2 linked regions of the Peterkaempfera bronchialis genome follow. The protein of the gene in region 1 interacts with the protein of each later gene in a pairwise test. Links are inferred from orthologs where the notes say so. Each region holds a gene or a part of one and is shown on either strand. Other genes may lie near its edges. The genes, in order: C7M71_RS15395 and C7M71_RS06125.

The links.
Region 2: the proteins of C7M71_RS15395 (region 1) and C7M71_RS06125 interact in binary tests that used the Escherichia coli proteins (3 or more experiments, as listed by UniProt). The link is inferred for Peterkaempfera bronchialis from one-to-one orthologs.

Annotation. Positions count from the first base shown.
Region 1 is NZ_CP031264.1:3,468,444-3,480,235, reverse strand. What follows is about bases 3,302-6,637. They hold C7M71_RS15395 (transglycosylase domain-containing protein), read left to right. Parts: upstream 3,302-3,701; coding sequence 3,702-6,437; downstream 6,438-6,637. Other genes in these bases: C7M71_RS15390 (glycosyltransferase family 87 protein), read left to right, coding at 6,590-6,637. In the rest of the region: C7M71_RS15410 (MFS transporter), read right to left, coding at 1-1,182; C7M71_RS15405 (inositol-3-phosphate synthase), read right to left, coding at 1,381-2,463; C7M71_RS15400 (PadR family transcriptional regulator), read right to left, coding at 2,632-3,237; more of C7M71_RS15390, read left to right, coding at 6,638-8,155; C7M71_RS15385 (alanine racemase), read right to left, coding at 8,201-9,232; C7M71_RS15380 (lipid II:glycine glycyltransferase FemX), read right to left, coding at 9,315-10,433; C7M71_RS15375 (hypothetical protein), read right to left, coding at 10,571-10,879; rpsF (30S ribosomal protein S6), read left to right, coding at 11,189-11,479; C7M71_RS15365 (single-stranded DNA-binding protein), read left to right, coding at 11,652-11,792. UniProt on the Escherichia coli protein: Cell wall formation. Synthesis of cross-linked peptidoglycan from the lipid intermediates.
Region 2 is NZ_CP031264.1:1,400,048-1,405,259, reverse strand. The notes cover bases 6-3,004. They hold C7M71_RS06125 (peptidoglycan D,D-transpeptidase FtsI family protein), read left to right. Parts: upstream 6-474; coding sequence 475-2,535; downstream 2,536-3,004. Other genes in these bases: C7M71_RS06120 (UDP-N-acetylmuramoyl-L-alanyl-D-glutamate--2,6-diaminopimelate ligase), read left to right, coding at 2,556-3,004; C7M71_RS06130 (FtsB family cell division protein), read left to right, coding at 6-478. Outside these bases: more of C7M71_RS06130, read left to right, coding at 1-5; more of C7M71_RS06120, read left to right, coding at 3,005-4,316; C7M71_RS06115 (UDP-N-acetylmuramoyl-tripeptide--D-alanyl-D-alanine ligase), read left to right, coding at 4,323-5,212. UniProt on the Escherichia coli protein: Essential cell division protein that catalyzes cross-linking of the peptidoglycan cell wall at the division septum. Required for localization of FtsN.

The sequences.
Region 1 (11,792 bases):
CACCAGTGCGGTGAGCGCCGCAGCGGCCACGAACGCCACATTGAAGAGCACGTCGTAGAGGGCGAAGACGCGGCCCCGGTAGTCGTCCTCCACGGCGCTCTGCACGATGGTGTCGGTGCAGATCTTCGCGCCCTGGGTGATCAACCCCAGCAGCAGCGCGGCCGCGAGGGTCGGCAGCGGCGAGAAGAAGAGGCCCAGCCCCGGGACGAACAGGGCAGCCGCGACCAGGCAGCAGACCATCCAGCCGGCGACGCCCAGCCGCCGGGTCAGCCATGGGCTGACCACTGCGGCCAGGAAGAAGCCGATGCCGGAGACGCCCACCGCGATCCCCAGGGTGGCCATGCCGGCGGCGTTGTCGGACGGGTCGTTGAAGGTGTAGCGGCTGAGCATCAGCACCATGACGATGAGGACGCCGTAGCAGAACCGGGTCACCGTCACGGCGGCCAGCGCATGTGCGGCGGGGCGGCAGTCGTGCACCAGGTGCCGCACGCCGTCCGCCAGGCCGCGCGCCGTCTCGCCGACGGCCTGCCGCAGCGGCGGCCGGTCCGGGCGGTGCTCGGGGCCCAGCAGGTCAGGCGGCATCCGCCGGGCCGCCAGCGAGGCGCTCAGGTACAGCACGGCGGAGAGCAGCACCAGCACGGTGTCCGAGGCGGTGCCGCGCGGGAGGACCAGGTTGACCAGGAAGGCGGCTCCGCCGCCCGCCGTGGCCACCACGGTGCCCAGGGTGGGGGAGACCGAGTTCGCGGTGACCAGCAGCTGGTCGTCGACCACCCGGGGCAGCGCCGCCGACAGGCCCGCCAGGATGAACCGGTTGACCGCGGTCACCAGCAGCGCCGCGCAGAAGTAGAGCCAGTCCGGTACCTCGGCCACCACCAGCGCGGCGGTGCCCAGGACCAGCACAGACCGCGCCAGATTGCCGAGGAAGAGCACCTGCCGGCGCCGCCACCGGTCCAGCAGCACCCCGGTGAACGGTCCCACCAGGGAGAACGGCAGCAGCATCACCGCCAGCGCGGAGGCGATGGCGCCGGGGGTGGCCTGCCGCTCGGGGGAGAAGATCACATAGGAAGCCAGCGACACCTGGAAGACGCCGTCCGACAGCTGCGAGAGCAGCCGTACGGCCAGCAGCTTCCGGAAGTCGCGCAGCCGGAGGAGCGCGACCAGCCGTGAGCGGTGGGAGGACAGCGGCCGGTCGGCGGGTTCCCCGGCCTGCTCGGGGGTGGGCACGGAGGCGGGCCCGTCGGTGATCGCCACCTCCCAAGGGTTGCACGCCCGGCGCGCGCCGGGAAACGGACGAGGGGCTCCCTGCCGTGACCCGCACGGATGGGAACCCCTCGTCAGCCGATTCCGGAGCTCAGCGCCGGGCCGAGCGCCTCGGTGCGCTCAGCGCTCGACCTCGCCGCGGATGAACTTCTCCACGTTGTCGCGGGCCTCGTCGTCGAAGTACTGCACCGGCGGGGACTTCATGAAGTACGAGGAGGCGGAGAGGATGGGGCCGCCGATGCCCCGGTCCTTGGCGATCTTCGCGGCGCGCAGGGCGTCGATGATCACACCGGCCGAGTTCGGGGAGTCCCAGACCTCCAGCTTGTACTCCAGGTTCAGCGGGACGTCGCCGAACGCACGGCCCTCCAGGCGGACGTACGCCCACTTGCGGTCGTCCAGCCAGGCGACGTAGTCGGAGGGGCCGATGTGGACGTTGTTGGCGCCCAGGTCGCGGTCCCTGACCTGCGAGGTGACGGCCTGGGTCTTGGAGATCTTCTTGGACTCCAGGCGGTCGCGCTCCAGCATGTTCTTGAAGTCCATGTTGCCGCCGACGTTCAGCTGCATGGTGCGCTCCAGGAGCACACCCCGGTCCTCGAACAGCTTGGCCATCACGCGGTGCGTGATGGTGGCGCCGACCTGCGACTTGATGTCGTCACCGACGATCGGGACACCGGCCTCGGTGAACTTGTCCGCCCACTCCTTGGTGCCGGCGATGAAGACCGGGAGGGCGTTGACGAAGGCGACCTTGGCGTCGATGGCGCACTGGGCGTAGAACTTCGCCGCGGCCTCGGAGCCCACGGGCAGGTAGCAGACGAGGACGTCGACCTGCTGCTCCTTGAGGACCTGGACGACGTCCACCGGCTCCTCGGCGGACTCCTCGATGGTCTCGCGGTAGTACTTGCCGAGGCCGTCCAGCGTGTGGCCGCGCTGCACGGTGATGCCGGTCGGCGGCACGTCGCAGATCTTGATGGTGTTGTTCTCGCTGGCGACGATGGCGTGGGCCAGGTCCTGGCCGACCTTCTTGGCGTCCACGTCGAAGGCGGCGACGAACTCGACGTCACGGACGTGGTACTCGCCGAACTGGACGTGCATCAGGCCGGGGACCTTGGAGGCCGGGTCGGCGTCCTTGTAGTACTCCACGCCCTGCACCAGCGACGCGGCGCAGTTGCCCACGCCCACGATGGCTACGCGAACCGAACCCATTCCGGTTGCTCCCTGTGTGTGTTCTCAAGAGGGCCACCGCCTAGTGGCGGCCCTCAGCTTGGTTGCTTCGACGGACGGTCCGGTGCCGGGGGGCTGTACGGGCCCGTCCTCCTGTCGGCAGTCCTGCCTGCCGTGCCCGCGTCGACCTCGGCGGCGGTCGGCGCGGTGTCAGTGCTCCGGCCGGTCGGGCGGCAGCTCGGGGCTGCCCCGGCCGGTCCGGTTGGCGCGTTCGGTCTCGATGAGCTCGTTGAGCCACCGGACCTCCCGCTCCACCGACTCCAGGCCGTGCCGCTGTAGTTCGAGGGTGTAGTCGTCCAGCCGCTCGCGGGTGCGGGCGAGTGACGTGCGCATCCGCTCCAGACGCTCCTCCAGCCGGCTGCGGCGCCCTTCGAGGACGCGCATCCGGACGGCCTTGTCGGTACGGCCGAAGAACGCGAAGTGGACGCCGAAGTGCTCGTCCTCCCAGGCGTCGGGGCCGGAGTCGGAGAGCAGCTCCTCGAAGCGCTGCTTCCCCTCCGGGGTCAGCCGGTAGACGATCTTCGACCGCTTGCCGTTGAGGGCGGTGGCGGGCACGTACTGCTCGTCCGGGTTGTCCTCCACCAGGAAGCCCTGGGCAACCAGGCTCTTCAGGCAGGGGTAGAGCGTTCCGTACGAGAAGGCACGGAAGGAGCCCAGCAGGACGTTGAGCCGCTTGCGGAGCTCATAGCCGTGCATGGGGGCGTCGTGCAGCAGGCCGAGTACGGCGAACTCCAGGATGCCGGAGCGCCTGCTCATCTCCGCCTCGCCTCCTTCCGGGGCCCAGTGCCGAGAGTCGGATGCATCGGCGCGATATGCCGCGCCGATGTATCGACTCGATATATCGAGCACGATAGGACGATGGGTTCGCCGGGGCAAGGGGGGTGCGGATGAAAGTGATCACAAGGTGTGCACGGGGCGCCCATCGGGGCGCCCGGGCAACGGGGGAGTAATGATCTGCGGGCGCTTTGCCTGGATTGATAGTTGATGCCCGTTTGGAAGGCTTCGCCGCCTGCGTACGCTGTCGCCTGTGCACAGGGGAAACGGGAACCGAAATGGAGTCCGGGACGTAGTTGTCACCGGTGCACTCCGCCGTGCCGGGCACGTCAGATCCGGACGGCAGGTGATTCGGGGGAATCCCGTGGGTGCTTCGGCCGCCTGCGGGGAGTGGATGTGGACTACCGCCTTCAGGCCCGAGCGCCTGGCCGAGGAGTAGCTGGAGCATGAGCGAACACCGGCGCAAACCGCCGCAGGACGGCGGCAACGCCCCTGGACGCCGCGGCGCACAGCCCGGGGGCGAACGGCAGCCCCCCGGCGGCCGCCCCCCGTACAACGGAAACCCCGCCGGCGCACCCGGCGCGGGCGGACCTGGCGCGGGCGCCCCCGGCAGTCGGCGCCGCGCCACCGCGCGCCCCGGCGGTCAGCAGCACACCGCGCAGCAGCCGCGGATGACCCGTGCCGAGATGCGCAAGGCCGCCAAGCGCGGCGGCGGCCGGGCTGCCAACGGCACCACCGGTCCGTCCGGCAGAGCCGGGCGCACCCCGCCGAAGAAGCGCTTCATCGACTACCCGCGCTGGGGCAAGAGCGGCGTGCGCCGCTGGCTGCCCTCGTGGAAGCAGATGCTCAGCGTCTTCCTGATCTTCTTCGGCGGCTCGGTGGCAGCCGTCGGGGTGGCGTACTCGCAGACCACGCTGCCGGACCTCAACAAGGCCGTGCAGCAGCAGAACAACATCTACCAGTGGTCCGACGGCACCACCCTGGCCACCACCGGTGAGACCAACCGGCAGATCGTGCACCTGGACCACATCAGCACGGAGATGCAGTGGGCCGCGATCTCGGCGGAGAACGCCAGCTTCAAGACCGACCACGGCATCGACCCCAAGGGCATCGCCCGCGCCGTGCTCAACATGGCCCAGGGCGGTGAGACCCAGGGTGGCTCCACCATCACCCAGCAGTACGTCAAGAACGCCTTCCTGAGCCAGGACCAGACGCTCTCCCGCAAGGTCAAGGAGCTCTTTGTCACCCTGCGGGTGGACAAGGAGAAGTCCAAGGAAGAGATCCTTGAGGGCTACCTCAACACCAGCTGGTTCGGCCGGGGCAGCTATGGAGTGCAGGCGGCGGCCAAGGCGTACTACAACATGAACGCCAAGGACCTGGACGCCTGCCATGCCGCGATGCTGGCCGGTCTGCTCAAGGGCGCCGGCTACTACGACCCGTCGCTGAACGCCGCCAACCACGCTCGCGCCGTCGCGCGCTGGGGCGACATCCTCGACAACATGGTCCGGTTCAACCACCTCTCCCAGGCCGACCGGGACAAGTGCACCACCTTCCCCGAGCCGGTCAAGGAGCAGGGGGCCTCCAACCTCGGCGGCCAGAAGGGCTACCTGGTCGACACCGCCCAGCGGTTCGTGAAGAGCAAGGGCATCGAGCAGAAGGACCTCGACCGGGGCGGCTACACCATCCGCACCACCTTCGACAAGAAGAAGGTCGCCGAGCTGGAAGCGGCCGTCAAGAAGGTCTCGAAGGCCAACTTCGACGCCAAGAAGCGCCCCAAGACCGACTCCGACGTCCAGGTCGGCGCCGCCTCGGTGGAGCCCGGGACCGGCAAGATCGTCGCTCTCTACGGCGGCCCGGACTACCTCAAGCACTTCACCAACAACGCCGACTCCACCGGCATCCCGATCGGCTCCACCATGAAGCCGATCGTGCTGGCCTCCGCCATGGAGTACGGAGTGCAGACCAAGCTGGACTCCCAGGGCAAGCCGACCCGGATCACCCCGGACAGCCGCTACAACGGCAATGACAAGATCAGGATCCGGCAGCTCGACGGCAACTACGTGACCCAGCAGGACGGATCGGTCCTGCTCCAGACCAACGAGTCGCCCAAGGCATGGGGCTACATCAGCCTCCGCACGGCGATGCTCTACTCCGTCAACACCCCGTTTGTGCAGCTCGGTGAGGACGTCGGGCTGAAGAAGGTCAGCGAGATGTCGCAGGCGGTCGGCCTCCGCAAGGAGAGCCTGGCCTCGCTCAACGCCTCCTTCTCGATCGGCACCTCCACCCCGAGCGCCATCCGGATGGCCAACGCCTACGCCACCTTCGCCGCCAGCGGCACCGAGGTGGACCCCTACTCGGTGGTCAGCGTGACGCACGAGGGCACCAAGCTGAAGGGGTTCGGCCAGCCGGAGAGCAACCGGGCCATGGACGCGGCCGTCGCCGACACCGTGACCGACGTGCTCAAGGACGTCATCTGGAAGGACGGCGGCACCGGCGCCGCCGCCAAGGCCCTCGGCCGGGTCGCGGCGGGCAAGACCGGCACCACCGACGAGAACAAGTCGGCCTGGTTCGTCGGCTACACCCCGCAGCTGTCGACCGCAGTCGCCATGTGGCGGGAGAAGCCCGGCAGCAAGAAGGGCCTCCAGCAGATGTACGGCCTGGGCACCGGCAACATCAGCGACTCGGTGCACGGTGGCAAGTACCCCACCGAGATCTGGACCGAGTACATGACGGCCGCGCTCCAGGGCACCCAGGAGCAGCCCTTCCCGACGCCGGGCGACCTCGACGCCGTCAAGCTCGACGCCTCGGGTGCTCCCAGCACCGCCTCCCCGTCGCCGAGCGCCAGCGCCTCCTCGGAGCCGCCCTCGGCCCCGCCGTCCGACACCCCGTCCAGGAGGCCCCCGTCCGCCCCCACGATGCCTGACCCGGGCAACTCGGACGGCTTCCCCGACGGCGGCGGCAACGGCAACGGCGCCGGCGGCTGGAACACCGGCGGAGTGCTCGGCGGCGGCAACGGCAACGGAAACGGCCCCGGCGGCACCAGTCCCACCCCGGTCGACTCCCCCGAGACCACCCCCAGCGCCCCCGAGGGGGGCGGGGGCGGCCGACCCGGTGGCGTCGGCGGTGGCACCGGAGGCGGCTGGCTCGGCGGCACCACCGGTGCTGCGGACAGCGGCGGATAGCCGGACGACCCGGCCCCTTCGGGGCACCGTACGCGGCCACGGCGGGCCTGCCCGCCGTGGCCGCGGCATTTCCGGACATAGCGCGGCACGAAGGCAGGGTCCCCGGATCGCAGTGCGGGCAGCTACCGCGTACCCAGGAATCGTGCGGCAGTATGGCGCCCATGACGTCGAGCGCGCATGACGAGATCGCCGGGACCGAGCACCCCGAGCCGCCGGCCGACACCGTGGTCGTCCCCGCCGACGAGGACCCGGTGGCCGCCGCCGGCAGCGAGCTGCTGGGCGGCCCGCCCGGCCGCCGGGCACTGCTCGGCGCCTCCTGGTGGACCCCCGGCCGGGTCCTCGCGCTCGCCGTGATCGCCGTCTTCGTCCTGGGCCTGGCGCAGAAGGCGCCCTGCTACAGCAGCGGCTGGTTCTTCGGCACCACCACGCAGTACACCCACGCCTGCTACAGCGACATCCCGCACCTGTTCTCGGGGCGCGGCTTCGCCGACGGGCTGATCCCGTACCGGGACATGATCCCGGCGGGCGCGGACGGCAGCCGCGACCCCCATATGCAGTACCTGGAGTACCCGGTGCTCACCGGGCTCTTCATGCAGGTCGCCACCTGGCTGACGCCCCGGTCCGGCACCCTGGTGCCGGACCGCGAGCAGTGGTTCTGGATGGTCAACGCCGGGATGCTGCTGGTCTGCGCGGTGGTGGCGGTCATCGCGGTGATGCGCACCCACCGCCGCCGCCCCTGGGACGCGCTGCTCTTCGCCCTCGCTCCGGCGCTCGCGCTCAACGCCACCATCAACTGGGACCTGCTGGCCGTCGCCCTGACGGCCGTGGGCATGGCCTACTGGGCGAACCGCCGACCGGTCGCGGCCGGTGTGCTGATCGGACTGGCGACCGCGGCCAAGCTGTACCCGGTGCTGCTGCTCGGCCCGCTGCTGGTGCTCTGCCTGCGCGGCGGCCGGATGCGGGAGTTCGGGCAGGCGCTGGCGGGCACCGCGGCGGCCTGGCTGGCGGTCGACATCCCGGTGATGCTGTGGAACTGGGACGGCTGGAAGACCTTCTACGGCTTCAGCCAGACCCGCAAGGAGGACTTCGGCTCCTTCTGGCTGATCATCGAGCAGCAGCGCGGGGAGTCGCTCGGCATCGGTGCGCTCAACCTCGCCATCGCCGTGCTGCTGGTCCTCTGCTGCCTCGGCATCGGCTGGCTCGCCCTGTCGGCGCCGCACCGGCCGCGCTTCGCCCAGCTGGCCTTCCTGGTGGTCGCCGCGTTTGTGCTCACCAACAAGGTGTACTCGCCGCAGTATGTGCTCTGGCTGATCCCGCTCGCCGCCCTGGCCCGGCCCCGCTGGCGGGACTTCCTGATCTGGCAGGCGTGCGAGGTGGTGTACTTCCTCGGGGTGTGGATGTACCTGGCCTTCATCTCCGATGCCAAGCAGCACGGCATCCCGCAGGACTGGTACCACCTGGTGATCCTGGTGCACCTCTTCGGCACCCTCTACCTGTGCGGGATGGTGGTCCGCGACATCCTCCAGCCCGACCGGGACCCGGTGCGCTGGGACGGTAGCGACGACCCGTCAGGCGGCGTCCTGGACGGCGCGGCGGATCGTTTCGTCGTGGGGCAGGCCCGCTGGGTCAGGGAGCAGGCCGGCTATGCCGCCGGTGCGGCGGCCGACCCGGACGACGGCTGGCCCGCCCCGGTCGCCTTGGAGAAGCCCGCGTCCTGACCGGCACCGGCCCGGGCGGACCGCTCAGTGGTCCACGATCCGGGCTCAGTGGTCCACGATCCGGTCGAAGTGGGTCGTGGTGTGCCGCAGGACGGCCCGGAGCTCCTCGCCCACAGCGGGCGGCGCGATCTCGGCGGGCAGGTGGAGGATGCTGACCTGCATATGCGGCGGCTCGGCGAACCAGAGCTGCCGACCCGTCCAGGTGAATGGCGAGAGGGTGCGGTTGACGCTGGCCAGCCCCGCCCGGGCGATGCCCTTGGCGCGGGGCAGCAGCCCATGGACGTACTTGGGCGCCTCCAGGCCCACGCCGTGCGCGGTGCCGCCGGTGACCACCAGCAGACGGCCGTCGCCGGCGGCCTTCTGCTGCCGGTACCCGTAGCGCTCCCCACGGGCGATCCCGGTGACGTCCAGGACGGTCGCGCGGCACTCCAGGGCGTCCTCGTCGCCCAGCCAGAGCCGGGTGCCGATGCGGGACCGGAAGTCCGTGCCGGGGTGGAGCCGCCCCAGCCGGGAGAGGGCGTCGGTGTCCAGGTGGCTGACGAACATGGTCTCCACCGGCAGCGCGGCCGCCTGGAGCCGCTCCACCCAGCGGGACACCTCGTCCACCGGGTCGGAGCCGTCGGGGCGCTCCAGCGGCAGATGGACGGCGAACCCCTCCACCGGGGCGTCCCCGATCGCCGCGCGCAGCTTCACCAGGTCCTCCTCGCGGACGCCGTGCCGGCGCAGCGAGGTCATGCACTCCACCACGATCCGGCCGCCCGCCAGGGCCTGGGCGCCGTCCACGGTGGAGACGGTGCGCACCACCCGGTCGGAGAGCGCCGCGCCGTCCTCGCTGATCCGGTACGGGGTGAGGACCAGCAGGTCGCCCTCGAACCACTGCTGGGCGGCGGCCGCCTCCTGGACCGTGCCGACGGCGAGCATCCCGGCGCCGAGCAGCGTGGCCTCCTCGGCCAGGCGCCGGTTGCGGAGGCCGTAGCCGTTGCCCTTGGCCACCGGGACGGTGCCGGGGAAGGCGGTGAGTACGGACCGCTGGTGGGCACGCCAGCGGTCGGTGTCGACGTACAGGGAGAGTGCCATGGGTTCGGGGCCTCACGGTGGGGGAGCGGTGCGGTGGATCGGGGGTGCGCCGGATCGGGGCTGCGCCGGATCGGGGTGGGGGTCAGCGGCGGGACATGTACAGGTCCAGCGCCTTGTGGAGCATCTTGTTGAGCGGGAAGTCCCACTCCCCCAGGTACTCGGCGGCCTGGCCACCGGTTCCCAACTTGAACTGGATCAGACCGAAGAGGTGGTTGTTCTCGTCCAGCGTGTCGCTGATGCCGCGCAGGTCGTAGACGGTCGCGCCGAGGGCGTACGCGTCCCGCATCATCCGCCACTGGACGGCGTTGGAGGGCCGGACCTCGCGCTTGTGGTCGGCGGAGGCGCCGTAGGAGTACCAGACGTGCTCGCCGACGGTGAGCATGGTGGTGGCGGCCAGCGCCTCGCCCTCGTGGTAGGCGAGGTAGAGCCGCATCCGGTTGGGGTCCTCGGCGTTCAGCGCCTGCCACATCCGCTGGAAGTAGGAGAGCGGGCGGGGGATGAAGCGGTCCCGCTCGGCGGTGACCACATAGAGCTGGTGGAAGACCGGCAGGTCGTCGTAGCCGCCCTGGACGACCTCGACGCCCGACTTCTCGGCGCGCTTGATGTTGCGGCGCCACAGCTGGTTGAAGCCCCGCTGGACGTCGTCCAGCGAGCGGTTGGCGAGCGGCACCTGGAAGACATAGCGGGGCTGGACGTCGCCGAAGCCGGCGCCGCCGTCCTCGCCCTGCAACCAGCCGGCCCGGCGCAGCCGGTCGGCCACCTCGAAGGCGCGCGGCTCATACCAGCCGGCCTCCACATCCCGCAGCCGCCTGGCGTGGCCGGCGGATATCGCCTCCTTGATGGCGGCGGCGTCCCAGCGGCGGATGACGATGGGCGGGCCCATCTTCACCGAGAAGGCGCCCTGGGCCTTGAGGTGGGCGAGCATCGGTTGCAGCCACCGCTCCAGGTCGGGGTCGAACCAGTCGATGGCGGGGCCTTCGGGGAGGTACGCGAGATAGCGCTTGATCTTGGGCAACTGCCGGTACAGGACCAGCCCGGCGCCCACCACCCGGTCCTGTGCGTCGATCCAGCCCAGGGACTCCGAGCGCCACTCCGCCTTGACATCGCCCCAGGCGGGGACCTGCATGTGGCTGATGGAGGGCAGGCCCCTGACGAAGGCGAGGTGCTCCTCACGGCTGATCGTTCGCAGGCGCAGGCTCATGCTCGGGCGCTCCTCCTCGGCAGCGGCTGTCGGGCCGAGAGCCTAACGCCCGGCCGTCCGCGCGCATCCGCTCCCGAGTGCGGATACGCGCTAGCCGCCGCTGCCGGTCGCCTCCGGCTGCCTCCGGTCGCCTGCGGCTACCAGAGACCGCCGAAGAGGCCGCCGTGGGCGAGGCCGATGCCGAAGCCGACCGCGCTCGCTGCCAGGAAGATGACCAGCAGGAACCGCTCTGCGGTGGTCGCCGAGACATATTGGCCCCAGGCGCCTGTGACGATGCCCGCGAGGCCGCTCCAGGAGGTCAGCAGATGCAGGCCGTGGAAGAAGGAGGAGATGAAGGCGAGCAGTCCGAAGACCACGGTCAACGCGGTGAGGGAGTTCTCCACCGGATGGGGGCGGCCGTCGGTGTTGAGGGTGAACGTCGACATCCGGCGCACAGCGTGTGCCATGGGAACTACCTCCTTGAGGAGGATCGCGCACTTTCGCGCACTGTCCGGTCACGCACTCTCGGGCAGCGTCGCACACGGCGGTGCGGCACGCATCCGATGAGTCCAGATTGAAGGGATCCCGGCACGGATGACAAGTCCTCGTTCGGGTGCGGGTAGGCTGTGAGGTCTGCACCGGTGCATCGATGGGACGAACCCGATTGTCAGTGGTCCCCACTACGGTGGGTTCGTCCTTGATAACCGGCGCCGACGCTACAACCCTCCTGCCACGGAGAGACCGTGGCCGCTGAGTCCAGAGGAGGTGGGTTCCATATGCGTCACTACGAGCTGATGGTCATCCTCGACCCGTCGGTCGAGGAGCGCGCTGTCTCCCCCCTGATCGAGAACTTCCTCAATGTCGTCCGCACCGGCGGCGGCAATGTGGAGAAGGTCGACACCTGGGGCCGTCGTCGCCTGTCGTACGAGATCAACAAGCAGTCCGAGGGCATCTACTCGGTCGTCGACCTCAAGGCTGAGCCTGCGGTCGTCAAGGAGCTCGACCGGCAGCTCAACCTGAGCGAGCAGGTTCTCCGGACCAAGGTCCTGCGCCCGGACACCCACTGAGCCTGCCCGGAGCCCCTCGGGGCACCAGGTAGCTCACGCCGCGTGTTTCACGTGAAACATGCGGTGAGCATCGCAGGACTCCCCCGCCGCCGAGCCGACGGCCCAGCCGACGGCAGAGCGGATCGGGAGCACTGGGAACGGAACGTCTCCTCCCGAGAGGTACACCACCACCATGGCAGGCGAGACCGTCATCACCCTCGTCGGCAACCTCGTCGACGATCCCGAGCTGCGCTTCACCCCGTCCGGTGCGGCGGTCGCGAAGTTCCGCATCGCGTCCACCCCCCGCACCTTCGACCGCCAGACCAACGAGTGG
Region 2 (5,212 bases), 2.1 Mb from region 1 along the record:
CCCGGCCGTCCGCAGGATCTCCGCCGGCCGCCGCCAGGCGCCCGGCCGCACCCCCTTCGCGGTGCTGGTGGTGATCCTGCTCGCGGCCGGACTGATCGGCCTGCTGATGCTCAACACCGCCGTCAACCAGGGCTCCTTCGAACTGTCCCGGTTGCAGCGGGAGACCACCCGGCTGACCGATGAGCAGCAGAGCCTGGAGCAGCAGATCGACCGGTGGGCCGCCCCCGACGCGCTGGAGCGGCGGGCCCGGCGGATGGGCATGGTGCCCGGAGGCAGCCCGGCGTTCCTCCAGGACGACGGCACGGTGCGCGGCACGCCCGAGCAGGTCTCGGCGGCGCCGTCGGCGCCCGGCTCCTCCGCCGCCCCGGGGGCGCTGCCGCAGCCCAGCCCGCAGCCGCCGGCGCACGTCCCCGCCACCGCCGACGGCGCGATCCAGATCGTCCCCGCCGCGCCCGCCACGGGGGGCGGTGCCCGGTGACCACTCCCCGGCAGCCACCCCGCCGCCCCGGCTCCACCGGGCGCCCCGCCGCCGACCGGCCCGCCTCCACGGCCCGACCCGCCGCCGCCGGACGCCCGGCACCCCGACCGCCCCGCCCCCGCACCGCCGCCGCCGGCCGGGCCGGACGCCCGGCGCCGCGCCCGACCGGCGCCCTCCGCCTCGGCGACCCGCGCCGCCGGCTGCGGGTGGTCACCGTCACGCTGGCCGCCGTCCTCTCCCTCTTCATGGGGCGGCTGGTCCAGCTGCAACTGGTGGACGCCTCGGCGCTTGCCGCCGACGCCGCCGTCAACCGCTTCGTCGACGATGTGCTGCCGGCCGACCGCGGTGCCATAACGGACGCCTCCGGCACGATCCTGGCCACCACGGTCGACGCCTACGACATCACCGCCGACCCGACGATGTTCACCCCCGAGCAGACCAAGGTGCCCGACGCCCCGCAGCAGGCCGCCGCGCTGCTGGCGCCCGTCCTCGGCGTGGACCGGGCGAAGCTGGTCGCCGCCCTCAGCGCCCCGGACCGGCGCTACGCCCTGCTGGCCGGCCGCCGGACCCCGCAGACCTGGACCCAGGTCAAGGAGCTCCAGGCGGCCTTCGCCCGCCAGGCCGGCACCGCCACCTGCCGGGCGCAGGCCGCGAAGGTGGGCAAGCCCGCCGACCAGGGCGGCCGGACCGCCGTCGACGCGGGCTGCGCCAATGTGCTGGCCGGGGTCTTCCACCGGGAGACCAGCAAGCGCGTCTACCCGGCCGGCGGCCTGGCCTCCAATGTGGTCGGCTTCGTCAACGCCGAGGGCCTGGGCGCCGGAGGGCTGGAGCAGCAGTACCAGGCGGGGCTGGCGGGCCGCGACGGCCGGATCACCTACGCCCAGTCCGGCGGCCGGCTGGTGCCCACCGCGGGCTTCCATGAGCGCGCCGCCGTCCCCGGCAGCGACCTGCGGCTCACCCTGGACCGCGACATCCAGTGGGCGGCCCAGCGCGCCATCACCGACCAGGTCCAGGCGGCCGGTGCGGAGAAGGGCTATGTCATCGTCCAGGACGTGCGGACCGGTCAGGTGCTGGCCATGGCCACCTCACCCGGCTTCGACGCCAACGACCTCTCCAAGGCCGCCCCCAGCGCCCTCGGCAACCCCGCCCTCCAGGACGCCTACGAGCCCGGCTCCACCGCCAAGCTGATGACCATGGCCGCCGTACTGGACACCGGCACCGCCGCCTGGGACACCCATGTCACCGTCCCCAACACCCTGCACCGGGCCGACCGCCTCTTCCACGACGACATCGACCACCCCACCTGGTACCTCACCCTCAACGGCGTGCTGGCCAAGTCCTCCAACATCGGCACCATCGAGGCCGCCGAGCACCTGGGCAGGACCCAGCAGGAGTCCAACCGGGTGCTCCACGGCTATCTGCAGAAGTTCGGCATCGGCGTGCCCACCGGCCTCGGCTTCCCCGGCGAGACCCAGGGCATCCTCGCCAAGAGCGCCGACTGGAAGGGCTCCCAGCAGTTCACCATCCCGTTCGGCCAGGGCCTCTCGCTCAACGCCCTCCAGGCCACCTCGGTCTACTCCACCATCGCCAACGGCGGCGTACGGGTCGAACCCACCCTGGTCCAGGGCACCACCGGGCCGGACGGGCGCTTCTCCCCGGCCCCGGCCCCCGAGCAGACCCGGGTGGTCAGCGAGCAGACCGCGAAGACCCTGGCGCAGATGCTGGAGTCGGTGGTCTCCGACGAGCAGGGCACCGGCAACGCGGCGCGGATCCCCGGCTACCGGGTGGCCGGCAAGACCGGCACCGCCAACCGGGTGGACCCCAAGACCGGCCGCTACTCCGGCTACACCGCCTCCTTCATCGGCTTCGCCCCCGCCGACAAGCCCCGCCTCACCGTCTCCTGCACCATCCAGGACCCGGTGAACGGCCACTTCGGCGGGCAGCTGTGCGGACCGGTCTTCAAACAGGTGATGGAATTCGCCCTGAAGACCCTCCAGGTGCCGCCCAGCGGCTCCGCGCCGCCCAACCTGCCCGTCGAGTGGAGTCCCTCCCCATGAGCAGCGACAGGAGAGCCGCCGTGACGTCGATCACACCCCGTGAGTCCGAGGGGTGCGCCCCCGACCTCTCGCTTGGCCCCGGCGCTGCCGCTCCGGATACCCTGCCTGCCGTGCCGAAACCTGATCAGCCCCCGAACCACTCCGGCCCGCCACGCCCCGCCGCAGTCCGCCCGACCCCGCTCGCCGAGGTCGCCGAGGCGCTGGGCCCCGAGGCGGCGGGCGCCGCGCCGCCCACCGCAGGGGCCGAGGTCACCGGCATCACCCATGACTCGCGCGCGGTCCGGCCCGGAGACCTCTATGTGGCCTTCGGCGGCGCCAACCACCATGGCGCCGCCTTCGCCGCCCAGGCGGTGGCGAGCGGCGCGGTGGCGGTGCTCACCGACCCGGCCGGCGCCGAGCTGGCGGCCGACTGCGGCGTCCCGCTGCTGGTGGTCGACGACGTCCGGGCCCGGATGGGCGCGCTGGCCGCCGCCGTCTACGGCCACCCCGCCGAGCGGCTGCTGACCGTCGGCGTCACCGGCACCAGCGGCAAGACCACCACCTCGTACCTGCTCGAAGGCGGCCTGCGCGGCGCCGGCCGCACCCCCGGGGTGATCGGCACCGTGGAGATGCGGGTCGGCGCCGAGCGCATCAAGAGCCGCCACACCACCCCGGAGGCCACCGACCTGCACGCCATCCTCGCGGTGATGCGCGAGCAGGGCGCCGACGCGGTCGCCATGGAGGTCTCCAGCCACGCGCTGGCGTTCGGCCGGGTCGACGGCGTCGTCTACGACGTCGCGGTCTTCCTCAACCTCTCGCCCGAGCACCTGGACTTCCACCCCGACATGGAGGACTACTTCCAGGCCAAGGCGCAGCTCTTCACCGAGCGCCGCGCCCGCCGGGGCGTGGTCAACCTGGACGACCCGTACGGGCGCCGGCTCGCCGCCGAGGCGGGCATCCCGGTGGTCACCTTCTCCGCCACCGGCGACCCGGCCGCCGACTGGCGTGCCGAGGCCGTCCACCTGGGCCCGGCCGACTCCACCTTCCGCGTGGTCGGCCCGGACGGCGCCGCCGCTGACGCCTCGGTGCCGCTGCCCGGCCCGTTCAACGTCGCCAACGCGCTCGCCGCCATCGCCGCCCTGGCCACCGCCGGACTGCCGCTGGCGGACGCGGTGGCGGGCCTCGCCGAGGTACCCGGCGTGCCCGGCCGGATGGAGCGGGTGGACGCCGGCCAGCCCTATCTGGCGGTGGTCGACTACGCGCACAAGCCGGACGCGCTCAGAGCCGTCCTGGAGTCGCTGCGCCAGGTCACCAAGGGCCGCCTGCACGTGGTGGTCGGCTGCGGCGGCGACCGGGACCCGCACAAGCGCGGGCCGATGGGCGCCATCGCCGCCCGGCTCGCCGACACCGCCGTACTCACCAGCGACAACCCCCGCTCCGAGGACCCGCTCGCCATCCTCGCCGCCATGCTCGGCGGCGCGGTGGAGGTCCCCGAGGCGGAGCGCGGCACCGTGCTGGTCGTCCCGTACCGGGCCGAGGCCATCGCCGCCGCCGTCGACCGCGCGCACGCGGGCGACTCCGTCCTGGTCGCGGGCAAGGGCCATGAGCTCGGCCAGTACGTCCGCGACGAGGTCCGGCCCTTCGACGACCGGGAGGAGCTGCGCGAGGCGATCCTCCGCAGCCGCTTCGGGGACGGCGGCCGGGACGCGGCGGAGTCGCGGCGGTGTCCGACCATCGATGCAGAGGCCGCAGCACAGGAGCCCCGACCCGCGGGCGCCGGCGCGGCAGACTCCAAGGAGTAATCCCCAGTGATCGCACTGACCCTCGCCGAGGTCGCCACGGCCGTCGGGGGGACGCTGCACGACGCCCCCGACCCGCAGGTCCGGATCACCGGCCCGGTGGTCGTGGACTCCCGAGAGGTGCAGCCGGGCGGGCTGTTCGCCGCCGTCGCGGGTGAGAACGCGGACGGCCACGACTTCGCCGCCAAGGCGGTCGCCGACGGCGCAGCCGCCGTGCTGGCCGCCCGCCCGGTGGGCGTCCCGGCCGTGGTGGTGGACGACGTGGTCGTGGCGCTGGGCCTGCTGGCCCGCGCGGTGGTCGACCGGCTCCGGACCAGCACCGCGGTGGTGGGCCTGACCGGCTCCTCCGGGAAGACCTCCACCAAGGACCTGATCGGCCAACTGCTGCGGCGGATCGGCCCGACGGTCTGCCCGAGCGGCAACTTCAACAATGAGATCGGGCTGCCGCTCACCGCGCTGCGCGCCGAGCCGGAGACCCGCCACCTGGTGCTGGAGATGGGCGCCCGAGGCAGGGGCCACATCGCCTACCTCACCGGCCTCACCCCGCCCCGGGTCGGCGTGGTCCTCAACGTCGGCACCGCCCACGTCGGGGAGTTCGGCGGCAAGGCGGCCATCGCCGAGGCCAAGGGCGAGCTGGTGGAGGCGCTGCCGGCCGACGGCGTGGCCGTGCTCAACGCCGACGACCCCCTGGTCCGCGCCATGGCCGCCCGCACCCGGGCCCGGGTGGTGTTCTTCGGCGAGGCTGCGGAGGCCCACATCAGAGCCGAGAACGTGCGTCTGGACGCCACCGGTCGACCGTCCTTCACACTGATCACCCCAGCCGGTTCCGCCCCGGTGACGCTTCGCCTGTACGGTGAGCACCACGTCTCGAACGCCCTCGCCGCCGCAGCGGTGGCGGC